DNA from 2 places in the Streptomyces sp. NBC_01320 genome. Region 2 is predicted to be linked to the other one. Evidence: riboswitches for the same ligand, from Rfam matches in the RefSeq annotation. Region 2 holds a riboswitch; the other holds the start of a gene.
The links. Region 2 has a riboswitch for thiamine pyrophosphate ahead of thiO (glycine oxidase ThiO). Riboswitches for the same ligand answer to the same signal wherever they lie in the genome.
Positions count from the first base shown of each region.

Region 1: linked by a shared signal. The riboswitch ahead of OG395_RS12525 (purine-cytosine permease family protein) and the one ahead of thiO (glycine oxidase ThiO) in region 2 are both predicted to bind thiamine pyrophosphate.

Region 1 covers NZ_CP108390.1:2,674,257-2,681,774, forward strand. Annotated here, with positions in the region: gene OG395_RS12520 (golvesin C-terminal-like domain-containing protein) at 1-3,003, opposite strand, end outside; TPP riboswitch at 3,614-3,708, shown strand; gene OG395_RS12525 (purine-cytosine permease family protein) at 3,700-5,106, shown strand; gene thiM (hydroxyethylthiazole kinase) at 5,166-5,975, shown strand; gene thiE (thiamine phosphate synthase) at 5,972-6,649, shown strand; gene OG395_RS12540 (CGNR zinc finger domain-containing protein) at 6,955-7,341, opposite strand; gene OG395_RS12545 (MarR family winged helix-turn-helix transcriptional regulator) at 7,441-7,518, opposite strand, start outside.
Region 2 covers NZ_CP108390.1:8,193,090-8,200,607, reverse strand. Annotated here, with positions in the region: gene OG395_RS37320 (Rv2175c family DNA-binding protein) at 1-149, opposite strand, end outside; gene OG395_RS37315 (peptide-N4-asparagine amidase) at 192-1,940, opposite strand; gene OG395_RS37310 (NAD(P)/FAD-dependent oxidoreductase) at 2,065-3,318, opposite strand; gene OG395_RS37305 (hypothetical protein) at 3,523-3,879, opposite strand; TPP riboswitch at 3,931-4,043, shown strand; gene thiO (glycine oxidase ThiO) at 4,041-5,249, shown strand; gene thiS (sulfur carrier protein ThiS) at 5,246-5,464, shown strand; gene OG395_RS37290 (thiazole synthase) at 5,467-6,261, shown strand; gene pknB (Stk1 family PASTA domain-containing Ser/Thr kinase) at 6,385-7,518, shown strand, end outside.

The sequences.
Region 1 (7,518 bases), 5.5 Mb from region 2:
GACCTGCGCCTGGATGGTGGCCGACTTTCCCGGCAGCAGCGCCGGGATCGCGGTGGACAGCTGGTTGCCGCCGGTCGTCACGTCCGTGCCGTCAGGCAGCTTCCAGGTGTAGGACAGCACCCGCTCACCGGCCGCCCACGCCGAAGCGGTGGTGTTGGTGACCGTGAACTCGACGGTGTACTGCGAGTTCGGGGTCATCCGGGCCGGGGTGGTCGGCGCGTAGTACGTGTCCTCGGTGGTCGAGTCGACGTAGATGACCTGCATGTACGGCCGCAGCTGGGGGTCGGCTGCCTCGCCGGACAGGAAGAGGGTGCGTTCCTGGGGTCCGGTGGTGGTCTCGTCCTTCAGCCTGACCGCGGCACCCTTGTTGGAGGTGGGGGTCTTGACCCAGGACTGCATGAGTGCGGTGGCGTCCCACCAGTGGCGGCCGACGTCGCTGACGGTGGCGACGGTGTCGGACACGGTGGCCGACATGTCACCGCCGGCCGTGGTCCATGCGGTGGTGGCGTTGGCGTTGTTCCAGGTGGCGGTGGTCTCGTCGAAGTCCTTGGTCAGGGAGTGGAGTTCGTAGATCGCACCGTTGGTGCCGGTGGTGGTCTCCGCGCCCCACATGTACATCTTGTTCTCCAGCACGGTGGCGGTGGAGGGGATGCCGGTGGTGGGGAACTTCAGGGCGGCGCGGGTCTTGCCGTAGGTGGTGGAGTTGTTGCCGACGCTGAGCCAGGTCTGCCCGATGCCGAAGGACTGGATCTTGTCCTGGTTGACGGTCGGCTGCTGGGAGGACAGCGTGGTGTCGGTGATACCTCCCTGACCGCCCTGGATGATCTTCATGGTGCGGCCGGCCTTCGGGATGCCGACCGTTCTGGTCGGTGAGCCGAGGAGCTGGCCGTCCTTGGTCTTGACCGCGAGCTGGTAGTAGTACGACTTCCCGATCTCGGCCGAGCTGGTGTCCGGGGTCGGTACAGCGGTGGTGTCCGTGTAGGTGGTCGCGGCCTTGTCGACCGGTGCGACCAGGGTGGCCGCGGACGGGGTGAAGACTTGCTGCGTGGAGCGGTGCAGCTGGTACTCGACGATGTCCAGGTTCGTGTCGCCGGTTGCGTTGGTGTACTTCGGCCACGACAGCTCGGGACCGGTGGAGTGCACCACCGTCGGCGAGTTCAGCGTGGTGCCGACCTTGCCGTACGTCACCGTGAGCTTCGGGATGGTCGAGGTCTCACCGCCGTAGACGCTGCCGTCACCGGCCTCGTAGCGCGGACCGCCGGTCGGCGTCGCCGCCAGCGTGTCGTCCTTGGCCTGCAGCACGAAGCCGTGGTTCGTCGCGGTGCCCGACACCCACTTCTGGACGGTGTCGGTGACCGGGAAGTTGTGCCACTGGTTGTACTCACCAGTGTTCTTCACGATCTGGCTGGGGTTGACTAGACGGACCGAGTCGGCGAGCGTCCGCGTCGTCGACGAACCGGTGTCACCGAGGACGATCTTGCCGGTGTTGCCCTTGGCGAAGTCGTACTGGGTGGTGTCCAGAGTCTTCCACGTACCGACGGTGCCGGTCTGGTTGACCGTGTAGTTCTTCGTGCCGCCGTTGTACGTCACTGTGTACGGGGCCGCGGTCGCCGCATCCGAAGCCGCCGGGTAATGCACATCCACCCGGTAGGTCCCGGTCTCGGCCACCTGGGGCTGCCAGGTGTACGACTCACCGGTCGCGGTGTTCTTGTTGTACGCGAAGTCGTCGTTGGTCGCGGCGCCACCGGTCGTGGTGCCCTTGGGCCACTCACCGACCGCGGCTGTGCCGGTGTCACCGTCGTCGATCGAAACGGTGGTGCCGGACAGCTCGCCCACCAGCGCCGACGTGTTGGACCACGTCGCCGTGGTCTCGTCCCAGGCACCGGTCGCCCGGTGCGCCTCGATCGTGACATCGTTGGCGTTCGTCGTGTGCGACTGGTCGAAGTACATGTTCAGCCGCGCGTAGTCGACCTTGACCCCCGACGGGATCTCCGTCAGCGGGAACTTCACCAGCGACCGTGCGATGCCCGTGTCGGTCTTGCCCGCCGAGAGCTTCCAGGTGTTGTTGAAGTTCACCGCGGGCTGGTCCGACAGCACCATGGTGTCCTGCGAAGCCGCCGGCGACGGCGCGATCGTGATCGTCGGGTCGATCACCACCGGGTACTGACGGCCCTTGGCAGCAAGCCACTTCGCGTCCGGCGTGACCGTCAGCTTCCAGCCCTTGCCGTCCCGGCTCAGCTTCTGACGGACCTTCGTCGAGTACGTGCCACCGGTCGGCGACAGTGCATCCTTCTTGGCATCGGTCATGTACGGCGCCGGAATCACCAGCACCGGAGTGTTCGGCAGCTCACCGAACAGCGCGACCGACCCGTCCTTGCGGGACTTCGGGACCAGTCCCTCGGTGTCCAGCGTGAACGTGTACGACACCGGACCGGACGGCGCGGCGTCCAGAACAATGTTCTCCTTGACCTGCCCCCGGCCCACCACATACTGCAGATCGGCACCGGCAGCCGCGTCCTTGTACGTGACGGTGTCGCCCTTGGCGTGCGGCGTCAGCCCGGCCTTCGCACTTTCCAGGCCCAAGGTGACCGAACGCCCGTCCGGAGCCTTGAAACGCACCAGCTTCTTCGCGTCCGAACCGAACCACGTACGTCCGGTGTTGGCCGTGTTCGCGAAGTCGAAGCCCTTGTCCGCCGTGGCACGCACCGAGGTGTCGATCGGCTTCCACGACTTCCCGGACCGGTACGACAGAGGAACCGCCGACAGCTCGGCCTCCACCCGCCCGTCCGACAACTGCCAGAACCGCGCCTGCGACGTACGCCGCTCCGTCAGCTCCTTGACCCGCTCCGGCTTCGGAAGCTTCTTCGCCCTGGGGAGCTTCTGCCGACTGGGTATCTCCAGCTTGCCGCCGACAGGCGCCTTGGGCTCTTCGTGATCATCGTCGGAGAACCACCCGGCGATGGTGTCCACGACACCCTTGTCGTCATCCTTGGCCGACGACACCGGGGCCGCATACGCAATCTGTGGCAGTAACGTACCTGCCACCGCCGACACAATCAGACAGGAGAGATATCTCCTGTACGGAACTTTCACCTCAATACCTTTCGGTATCGACGCCCCCGTCCCGCCGTACGCGCAATGGGCACGCCGAATGAGCCGGAACAGAGGTTTCCACCCGGCTTGGAGTTGTGCGAAGTGACCGCGAGATACGGGAAAGTCATCAGCTCACGGGCATCGCAGCGTGATTTCTAATCAGTTTGTTGATGCCTCGTCAACCCCAGAGACATACCTGGACAATCGCCCGGTCGAATGGGGCGCGTTTCGCCCGCTTCTTCCGCTCGCTTCCATCGGACGGACGGAATGGTGTATAACCGCTCGGTCCCACGTCAACGTCGGTCAATTTCACCGAAAGCCTGGCTCCCCCATGTCGTCCAATTGACCCTCGGAATGCACCGCTCCGGAGAATGAGGACGATGGGGGTGTGAGGAACGAGACCGCGAGCAATAAGAAGTCACCGGACCGGCGTGGCCTGTTGGTCGCGGCAGACGCGCTCGGGCTCGCCATGGGTGTTGACCAGACTCGCCATGAACGGGATGGGGATAGTCTGTCCGTCGTACCGGACACGGGGTGCCCCACCCGAGGGCTGAGATCACACCCGTCGAACCTGAACCAGTTCGTACTGGCGGAGGGATGTCTTCCATGCCTTTGACGCATGTTTCCGGCGGGCTGCCCGCCGACGGCCGGCAGACCGTCTTCGACGGGCGGATGCCGGCGGCCCCCGGCGACCTCCGCGTCGAGACGCACGGCATCGAGCCGGTCCCCGAGAGCAACCGCTACGGCGGTCCCGGGCGCCTGTTCACCGTGTGGTTCGCTCCCAACCTGACCATGACCGGCGTGTTCACCGGCACTGTCGGCATCGCCTTCGGCCTGGACTTCGCCACCGCGCTCGCCGCCGTCGTGCTGGGCACCGTGCTCGGCGCGGTGCCCACCGCCTACCTGGGCACCTGGGGGAGCCAGACCGGTGCCGGGCAACTGCCGCTGGCGCGGCTCGCCTTCGGCCGGGCCGTGACGGTACCCGGCATCCTGCAGTGGCTGTCCTCGGTCGCCTGGGACGCGCTGATCGGGCTGTTCGGCGGGGACGCGCTCGCGCGGCTGTGCGGCTGGCCGTTCTGGCTCGGCGTCCTGGCCATGATGGTGGCCCAAGGCGCCCTCGGTGTCCTGGGCTACGAGGCCATCCACCGGCTTCAGATCGTCATGACCTTCGTGCTCGCGGCCGCGTTCGCGCTGATCGCCTGGCGGTTGCTCGACGGTGTCCACCCGGCCGGCACGGGCACCGCCCACGGCGCCGACCAGGCCGGCGCGTTCGTCCTGACCAGTACCGTCGCGCTGAGCCTGACTCTGTCCTGGGCTCCGTACGCCAGCGACTTCAGCCGGTATCTGCCACGCACCACCTCACGGCCACGCATGTTCTGGTTCACGCTGCTCGGCCTTGTGGTGTCCTTCGTGGCGGTCCAGGCCCTCGGGTTGTTGGGCGCGTCCGTGCTGACCGACCAGACCGCCGCGGGTGTGGACAAACTGCTGGGCGGTGGCGCGCTGGGTGCGTTCGGGCTGCTCGCCGTGGCACTGGCGGCTCTCTGCAGCAACGCCATGAACGACTACAGCGGTTCCTTGGCCCTGCAGACCGTCGGGGTGCGCCTCCCGCGCCCGGCGGCCGCCGCCCTCGCCGCCGTGCTCGGCTTCCCCCTGGTGCTGTGGATGCACGCTGCCGACACCACTGCCCGCTTCCAGAACGTGCTGCTGTTCGTCGGCTACTGGATTCCCGGGTTCGTGGCGATCGTCATCGTCGACTGGCTCGCACGGGCCCGGGCACGGGGCGGCGCCGCGATCGACCTCGCCGCCGAGACCGCCCGGCCGCAGTCCGGATGGCCCCCGTTGCTGGCCTTCGCCGTCGCCTTCGCCGCGGCCGTGCCGTTCATGGACACCAGCCTGTACGTGGGCCCGGTGGCGGCCGCCCTGCACGGCGCCGACCTCTCGTACTACGTGGCGTTCCTCGTCGCGCTCGCCGTCTACGCGCCGCTGCGGCTGCGCCCCCGCCCGCAGGACTGATCTGCCTCCGGCCTCCGGCGCCCGAACACCCCCTCCCCTCCCCCACGGAGCGATACCCCATGCCCCCGACATCCGCCGATCACACTGCCTTCGCCCCGCAGTCCCTCGCCCGCGTACGGGCGGACTCCCCTCTGGTTCAGTGCCTGACCAACTCGGTGGTCACGGGCTTCACCGCCAACGTCCTGCTGGCGCTGGGCGCCTCACCTGCCATGGTCGACATTCCGGAAGAGGCCGGCCCGTTCGCCCGGATCGCCTCGGGTGTCCTGATCAATCTCGGCACCCCGCACGCGGAGCAGCGCTCCGCCATGGTCGAGGCCGCGCGGGCAGCGACGTCGGCCGGTACGCCGTGGGTCCTCGACCCGGTGGCGGTCGGCGCGCTGCCGGTGCGCACCGCACTGGCACGCGAGCTCCTGGAGCTGCGACCGACGGTGATCCGGGGCAACGCGTCCGAGATCATCGCGCTCGCGGGCGCGGGCGACGGCGGACGCGGCGTGGACTCCTCCCACGGCGTCGAGGCCGCCGAGGAATCTGCACGCGAGCTGGCCCGTACAAGCGACTGTGTGGTCGCCGTCTCCGGTCCCGTGGACTTCGTCACCGACGGGGTTCGCAGCGCCCGGATCGCCAACGGGGACGCCCTGTTGACCCGGGTGACAGGTGGCGGCTGCGCGCTGGGTGCGGTGATGGCGGCCTTCGCAGCGGTCGACGAGGACCGGTTCGCCGCGGTGGTGGCCGCCGTCGCCGCGTACACGGTCGCCGCCGAGCTGGCCGCGAAGGAGGCCTCCGGGCCCGGCGGCTTCGCCGTCGCGTTCCTGGACGCGCTCGACGCGCTGGAGGAAGCGGACCTCGCCGAGCGGGCGGCTCTCTCGTGACCACCACACCGGTGGATCTGTCGGTCTACCTGGTCACGGACACGGCCCAGTGCGAGGCCCGCGGCCGGAGCGTGGCCGAGACCGTCGCCCTGGCAGTGGCCGGAGGCGTCACCGCCGTGCAGATCCGGGAGAAGCACGCCACCGGGAGGGAGTTCCTGCGTACGGTTCTGGAGGTGGCCGACGTCCTGCCCGAACGAGTGCCGCTGATCGTCAACGACCGGGTGGACGTGTACCTGGCGGCCCGAGCAGCCGGGGCACGCGTGACGGGGGTTCACGTCGGCCAGTCGGATCTACCGCCGGCCGCCGTACGCGAAATGATCGGAGAGCACGCGGTGCTGGGCCTGAGTGCGGCTACCCCCGATCAACTGCGCGCCGCCGCCGAGGACCCGGCACGCGTCCACCACGTCGGCATCGGCGCGCTGCACGCGACCCGGACCAAGGCGGACGCCCCGGCCCCACTCGGCCATGCCGGCTTCGCCCGCCTCGCCCGGCTCAGCGACCTGCCCGCCGTGGCCATCGGCGGCGTCACCCCGGCCGACCTGCCGCACCTGCGGGATTCAGGGGCGGCGGGAGCCGCCGCCGTCTCCGGCATCTGCGCCGCCGAGGACCCTCGCGCGTCGGCCCGAGCGTACGCCCGGGCATGGTTCGGTACCCGAAACGACAGCCTCGCATGACCGCGTCGGCCCGCGTGCTGCCGATCGACGGATCCGACTCCGGCACAGGAGCCGGAGTCCAGGCCGGCCCGCAGGAGAAGTGGCACGTACGCCACCGCTCACGCCTTAGACCGACCGGCAATTGGGGGGTGGGTGAAGGAGCGGGGCTGGGGTGCGTGCATCGCAAGGCGGAGGATTGAGCCAGATGGGGTCTCCCCTGCTCGAGCGAAGCCGAGAGCTTGGGGAAGGAGCCATGGTGATTGACGACAACGCCGCGAGGTGCGTGCCCCAGCCCCGTGACGCCGCCCCCCAATTGCCGGCCGGTCTTATTGGCCAACCGAAGCTGTTGCGGACGAACGCGACATGCTCGCCTTCTTGCGAGCACGGCAAGCGGCCGCCTTCACCCTGTTTCCGCACGGGTCCATGGCGCACCACTCACGGCGGCCCCCATGTGACCGATCGATGTAGATCTGTGTGCACTCAGGTCTGGTGCACTCCTTGAGCAGCGACATCTCCGGTCCGCTGAGGGCGTGGATGGCCCGTCGGGCAATCGAGGACAGCGCCTGCTGCGGAGTCGCTTCGATGCGGCGTCCCTCCCGGGTGAGCTGCGGGACGGCGGATGGCGTACGCGCCCTACGGTTGACCCGAGCGAGCGCCTTGGCGTCGTAGCTCTCATCCGCCGACTCGGCGGCGGTGAGCGACCTCGGATGCACGTCGCGCGGCGGATTTTCCGGGCGCGGACCAGCGCCCCGCCGTCTCGAGGTCCGGCCCGGACCTCGGACACTCTTCGCCCCGGCCGGATACGTCAGGAATCAGCCGTGGTTCGCCTGGTCGGCAGTCGCGACATGTCGGAGTGTGGCTGTGAGTCGGGTGAGGTCCTGGCCGCTGAA
Region 2 (7,518 bases):
CGGTTCTCACCACGTCGTACGGCGATGAGCTGGCCTTCCTTGACCAGCTGCCGCACGCGCGTCACCTCGACATCGAACATTTCTGCGATGTCGGGGAGGTGGAGCCAGGCAGGGACGAGAGCATCGATCTTTGCGTCAATCTCGGTCACAGGACAAGCCTGCCATCCCGTACTGACAGCCGATACCCGGACTCATCCCTTCAGGGCCTCGCGGACCACGTCCGCGACGCGGCAACGGGACTGCTTGTCGCTGGTGACCCAGCCGTGGGCGGACTCCAGGAGACGCGAGTAACAGGCTCCGGTGTCGGTGGTGCCCCGGTACTTCTCGGCCGAGGCCCCGTCCGCGGCGGCGACCACGCCGCCCGTGCGGGCGAGGTTGCCGGTCGAGTCCACGGTGTCGTCCGTGACGGCGTCCGTGCGCCACGCGACCGCGGAGCCCGTCCGGGAGGTGTCGATCAGCACACGGCGCTGGGTGACGGCGGCCCTCAGGTCGTAGTTGTTGTAGTCGCCGTAGAACGGGATGTCCATGTCGACGTCGATGGGGTAGGACCAGGCGTGCCGCTGTGCGCTGGTACGCCCGCCCGTCCTGGTCGTCACCGTGGTGGCGCCGTGGTCGCGCTGGTGCATCGTCTGCTGCCGGCCGGTCCTGGAGACCGTGTCCGTGTTGGTGTACGCGAATTCCTGCTCGACGGTGGTGGTGACCCGGCCCTTCGAGGTCCGGACGTAGCCCGAGATCTTCCAGGAGCGGCCGGTCGACACGGAGACGTGCGTGGAGCCGTCCTCACGCGGAGTCTGGACGGTCTTCACGGCGGGAGTGCCGGTGAGGGAGTTGACGGTCACCCGGCCGCTCGTACGTGACGCGTGCGCGTCCGTGTCGAGGAAGAGCGAACCGTCGACGATCCAGGTGTCGGCCGCGCCGTACGGAGTGATCCCGATGGTGTGCGGCCGGCCGTCGGCCAGTTCGCCCGCGAAGGGGGTGAGGTCGATGTCGTACGCCTCGGTCCGGAACTGGTCGATGGCCGGGATCGGCCGCCACAGGGTCGGCACGATGCCGCCGGAGTAGACGACCGGATACGGCTGGGCAAGGCCCGCGGGGCGCCCGTCCACCGTGACCTGCACCTCTCGGTAGGGGCCTCCGCCACAGAGGTAGTCGGGGGCGGTGGCCGCGAGGTCGCTGGGGACCGCGTCGAACCACTGCTCGTCGCAGCCGCCGCCGCGTGCGTAGACCTGCAGGCGCGCGCCGGTCAGATTGCGCGGGAAGGTGACGTCGGTGCCGGTGGAGCCGCCCTTGCCGACGCTCAGCCAAGGGGCGTCGGTGGAAGCGGTGTTGCCCAGGGGGACGATCCGGTCGGCCGTGGTGGCGGCCGGGTGGCGCCCGTCCGCCCGGTAGTACGTGATCGTCAGCTTCACGTGGTACACGCCCGTGTACGTGTCGTTGACAACGTTTCCGAGCTCCAGCTGCAGCTTCTGCGGGTCCTTGAGGAGCGGCGCGAACTCGGTGATGTCCTTGGCGACGTGCCAGCTGATGCCGTCGTCGTCGGGCTCGGCCGTGCTGGTGCGGAAGACCTCCGCGCCGCCGACGAACACCGCGGCGAGGCGGTCGTACTGACGTCCCTTCACACTGCCCGACCAGTCGAGGACGACCTTGTTCCAAGGGCCCTCGCACCGGGCGGGCGGGGTGAGCGTGGTGGTGTACGGCGGTCCGCCGAGCGTGTAGCCGAAGTCGTGCTCGACGGCCGTCACCGCGCAGTGCTCGGTGTCCGGGCGGGAGACCGGTGGCAGCGCGTCGACCGGGTCCTGGTAGTCGACGGCCGGGTTGGAGCCGGGGGCCGGGGCGGTGCCCGCGTACGCCGGGGCGGCAACTGCACCGCCGATGAGGGCGATCGAGGCCGCCGCCACGAGGATTCCGCGCAGCGCGCGGACCCATCGGTAGGGGGACATGTACATCCTTCGGAAGAGGGCCGGTGATCCAAAGGCTGTAGCGTGCACCAATTTTGACGTAGAGCCAAGAGACGTCCGTACGGCGGAGATTGCACACCGGACCCTTCAGGGATCCGTCGGCTCCTTACTGACGTACCGTCGATTTCAGCGGTACGGAGGGATCGGCCGCCCGCACCGGATCGAGCCGCGCCCCCGCCTCGATGAGCTTGCGCCCCTGGGCCAGGTCGCGCGGCCGGCCGACGGCGAGGACGGCGACCAGCGCGCCGTCCCGCAGCCAGAGCACCGACCAGGCGGGACCGTCCGGGTCGCCGCGCCACAGCAGCGTGTCGGCGCCACCGTGATGGCCCGCGTACTGCACGAACCGGTCGAACTGCTCGGACCAGAAGTACGGCACGGGGTCGTACGTGAGCGGCTGCGGCGCCCCGCCGGATCCGGCGCCGATGATGTTGGCGGCAGCGGTCCGCGGCCCCTGGACGGCGTTGTCCCAGTGGTGGACGAGGAGGCGCGCGCCGTACCGCGCGGAGGGGAAGGAGGCGCAGTCCCCGACGGCGTACACATCGGGCAGCGAGGTGCGCAGCGCCTCGTCGGCGGTCACCGATCCGTCCGGTCCGAGCGCGATGCCGGAGCCGGCCAGCCAGGCGGTGGCGGGCCGGGCACCGATCCCGACGACCACCGCTCCGGCCTCGAGCGCGCGGCCGTCGGCGAGGACCACGCGGCCGGGCTCGATTCGGGCCACCGGGGCGCCGGTGAGGAGTTCGGTGCCGCTCTCCCCGTACCAGCGGGCCATCGGGGCGGCGACCTCGGCGGGCAGGACGCCCGCGAGCGGCCGGTCGGCGGCCTCGACGACGGTGACCTCGCAGCCCGCGGCGCGGGCCGCGGTGGCGAACTCCGCGCCGATCCATCCGGCGCCGACGACCACGACGGTGTGCTGCTCACCGAGGACCGGCCGCAGCCGTGCGGCGTCGTCGAGGGTGCGCAGCAGATGGACGCCGCGCACACCCTCCGAGCCCGGGAGCTCGACCGGTTCGGCGCCGGTGGCGATGACCAGGACGTCGTACGGAACGGGGCCCGTCGGGGTGTCCAGTTCGTGCGCCGCGGACCGCACGCCGGTCACGTCGCGGCCCAGTTGCAGCTCGATGTCGAGCGCCTCGAAGTCGATGTCGAAGGCTGAGTCCTCGGCCTTGCCGAGCAGCACCGCCTTGGACAGCGGCGGCCGGTCGTAGGGCTGGTGGGGTTCGGCTCCGATCAGGGTGACCGAGCCGGTGAAGCCCTGTTCCCGCAGGGCCACCGCGGTCTGCACACCGGCCATGCCCGCACCGACGATGACGATGCGGCGCTCGGTCCGCCGGTCCGGCTGCTCAGTCTGCTGCTCGCTCACCTGTCCACCTTAGAGTGCCCGGCGGCAGGCAGCGCGGGTGAAGGAGCGGGGCTGGGGTGCGTGCATCGCAAGGCGGAGGATCGAGCCGACGCGAAGGGGGTCCCCATGCCCCTTCAGGGCTACGGGGGAGTTGGTGATCGACGGCAACGCCGCGAGGTGCGTGCCCCGGCCCCACGGCGCCGCGAAGCCTACTGCCGGGCACCCTCAAACATCTGACGATCCGTCAGCCAGTTCCTCGACCACACTCGTCCCGCTGCCCTCCTGCGACTCCCACTCCCACCGCTCGTCCAGCCGCACCCGGCCGTCCGCGAGGTCGACGACGGTGGAGAGGCAGTGTCCGGAGGATGTCGTTCCGTCCTGCTTCAACTGGACGTACCGGAAGTCGAGTCGATCGGCGGTCCTGGTGCCGACGAGATGGCCCCGGACCACGTCGCCGCCCGCGTACTCGGCCCAGATCCGGCCGTCCTCCTCGTGGTACGTGAAGCGGGTACGGGTGCCGACCTGGCCCGGCGCCTGGTCGGCGAGCGGCGAGAGGACGAGTCCGTCGAGCGAACGGGCCACGGTGACTGCTCCCTTACAGGGGCCGGGGGACGGGGTCTAGGGTGGCCACCGTAAGACACTCGCGGGAGCCCGGGCGCACCGGGCTGAGAGGGAGGCTGGGCGGCCTCCGACCGTACGAACCTGATCCGGGTCATGCCGGCGAAGGGAGGGGCTGGACGCCCATGCGTTCTTCCGGGAACACATCCGTATCCGCACAAGGATCCGACGTCCTCGTCATCGGGGGCGGGATCATCGGTCTGGTGACCGCCTGGCGGGCTGCGCAGCGCGGCCTGCGCACCGCGGTCGTCGACCCCGAACCGGGCGGCGGGGCCGCCCAGGTCGCGGCCGGGATGCTCGCCGCCGTCACCGAACTCCACTACGGCGAGCAGATGCTGCTCGGCCTCAATGTCGCGTCCGCCGCGCGCTACCCGGCCTTCGCGGCCGAACTGGAGGCGGCGAGCGGTCAGGACATCGGCTTCCGCGCCTGTGGCACCCTGGCGGTCGCCCTGGACTCCGACGACCGCACCCATCTGCGGGAGCTGCACGTGCTGCAGCAACGTTCGGGGCTGGAGTCGGAGTGGCTCACCGGCCGTGAGTGCCGCCGATTGGAGCCCATGCTGGCGCCGGGCGTGCGCGGCGGTCTGCGGGTCGACGGCGACCACCAGGTCGATCCCCGCCGGCTGGCCGCCGCTCTGCTGACGGCCTGCGAGCGGGCCGGGGTGGTCTTCCACCGCGACTGGGTGGAACGCCTCGGCGTGGCACGGGACCGGGCCGCCGGAGCCGTACTCGCGGCCGGTACGGAGCTGGCCGCCGACCAGCTCGTACTCGCCGCGGGCAGCCGCAGCGGGCGGCTCGCCGGGCTGCCGGACGAGGTCGTTCCCCCGGTGCGGCCCGTGAAGGGACAGGTGCTCCGGCTGACGGTGCCCGCCGCGTACGCACCGTTCCTCACCCGCACCGTGCGGGCCGTGGTCCGGGGCAGCCATGTCTATCTCGTCCCGCGCGAGAACGGCGAGCTCGTCGTCGGCGCGACCAGCGAGGAGATGGGCTGGGACACCACCGTCACGGCGGGCGGGGTGTACGAGCTGCTGCGCGACGCCCACGAGCTGGTGCCCGGCATCACCGAACTGCCGCTCACCGAGACCCGGGCCGGCCTTCGCCCCGCCTCCCCCGACAACGCCCCGCTGCTCGGCCCCACCGCCCTGCCCGGCCTCCACCTCGCCACCGGCCACCACCGCAACGGCGTCCTGCTGACCCCCGTCACCGGTGACGCCATGGCCGAGCTGCTGACCACCGGCGAGCTGCCGGCCGTGGCCCGCCCCTTCGCCCCCGGACGGTTCGCACCCGCCCCCGTACCGCCCTCCGCCTCCGTACGTCAGGAGCAGCCCGCATGACCGACTCCCTTCCGCTCACCGTCTCCGTGAACGGCGATCCCCGTTCGATCGCCGCGGGCACCACCCTGGAGACCCTTGTCGCGACTCTGACTGCGGCGCCCTCCGGGGTGGCCGCGGCGCTCAACGAGACCGTCGTCCCGCGCAGCGGCTGGGCGGCCGCCGCCCTCGCCGACGGCGACCGGATCGAAGTCCTCACCGCGGTCCAGGGAGGCTGACCGTGTCCGACGATCCCTTCACCCTCGGCGGCACCACGTTCGGCTCCCGACTGATCATGGGGACGGGCGGGGCGCCCAGCCTCGACGTGCTCGAACGCTCCCTGACGGCGTCCGGCACCGAGCTGACCACCGTCGCGATGCGCCGCCTCGACCCGACCGTGCAGGGCTCGGTCCTCTCCGTCCTCGAACGCCTCTCGATCCGCGTCCTGCCGAACACGGCGGGCTGCTTCACCGCGGGCGAGGCCGTGCTGACCGCCCGGCTGGCCCGCGAGGCGCTGGGCACCGACTGGATCAAGCTGGAGGTCGTGGCCGACGAGCGGACTCTGCTGCCCGACCCGATCGAGCTGCTGGACGCCGCGGAGACCCTGGTGGACGACGGGTTCACCGTCCTGCCGTACACCAGCGACGACCCGGTGCTCGCCCGGAAACTGGAGGACGTGGGATGCGCGGCGATCATGCCGCTCGGCTCCCCCATCGGCTCCGGGCTCGGCATCCGCAATCCGCACAACTTCCAGCTGATCGTCGAGCAGGCCCGGGTTCCGGTCATTCTCGACGCGGGCGCCGGGACCGCCTCGGACGCGGCGCTCGCGATGGAGCTGGGGTGCGCGGCGGTGATGCTGGCGTCGGCGGTGACCCGGGCGCAGGAGCCCGAGCTGATGGCGGCGGCGATGCGGCACGCGGTGGACGCCGGGCGGCTGGCGTACCGTGCGGGCCGGATCCCGCGGCGCCATTTCGCCGAGGCCTCCTCACCGGTGGAGGGGCGGGCGGTGCTGGACCCGGAGCGGCCGGCGTTCTGAGCGCGCGCTCCCGGATCCGTACGTCACTGAAGTGCATGTCCCTGTCACGGCTCGGCTGCAGTACGGCCCCGGGATCGCCCCGGCCCGTCGGTCGTGTCCGCAATGGCTCGTAGACTCGGCTGCGTGGATATGACCCTCCAGGACCCTTCCCCGGCCTTCGGCCGGGGAGACCCCATCGTCGGGCAGCTGCTCGACGGCCGTTACCGCGTCGATGCCCGCATCGCCGTGGGCGGGATGGCCACGGTCTACCGGGCCATGGACACCCGGCTCGACCGGGTGCTCGCCCTCAAGGTGATGCACCCGGCGCTCGCGACCGACGCCTCGTTCGTCGAGCGCTTCATCCGCGAGGCCAAGTCGGTGGCCAGACTCGCGCACCCCAATGTGGTCGCGGTCTTCGACCAGGGCGCCCAGGGGGCGTACGTCTACCTGGCGATGGAGTACGTCGCGGGCTGCACGCTGCGCGACGTCCTGCGCGAGCGCGGCGCCCTGCAGCCGCGCGCCGCCCTGGACATCCTGGAGCCGGTCCTCGCAGCGCTCGGTGCCGCACACCGGGCGGGGTTCGTGCACCGCGACATGAAGCCGGAGAACGTCCTGATAGGGGACGACGGCCGGGTGAAGGTCGCGGATTTCGGTCTCGTACGGGCTGTGGGCTCCGACACCAACACCACCGGATCCGTCCTGGGCACCGTCTCCTACCTCGCCCCCGAGCAGATCGAGCACGGCACGGCGGACACCCGCGCCGATGTGTACGCCTGCGGTGTCGTGCTGTACGAGATGCTGACGGGCGCCAAGCCGCACACCGGCGACTCCCCCGCCCAGGTCATCTACCAGCACCTCAACGAGGACGTCCCGGCCCCCTCGGCCGTCGTCCCCGGGCTCCCGGTCGAGCTGGACCACCTGGTCGCGAGCGCCACCGCCCGTGACCCCGAGGTCCGCCCGTTCGACGCGGTGGCCCTGCTGGCCGAGGCCCGCACCGCGCGCGCCGGGCTCACCGACGAACAACTGGACGCCGTACCGCCGCAGGCCCTCGCCGAGGTGCACGACGCCGCCGAGGACCGCACGAGCGTGATCCCCCGGGTGCTCCCGGCCGGTCAGGGCACCGCCCACCACACCAGCCGGCTGGAGATGCCCCCGCCGCTGCCGCCCGAGCAGGCCCGGCGCGGGCCGCGGCGCGGAATGCTTGCCGCGATCGTCGCCGTGCTGCTGGTGCTCGGGGTCGGTTCCGGTGTCTGGTACATCAACTCGGGACAGTTCACT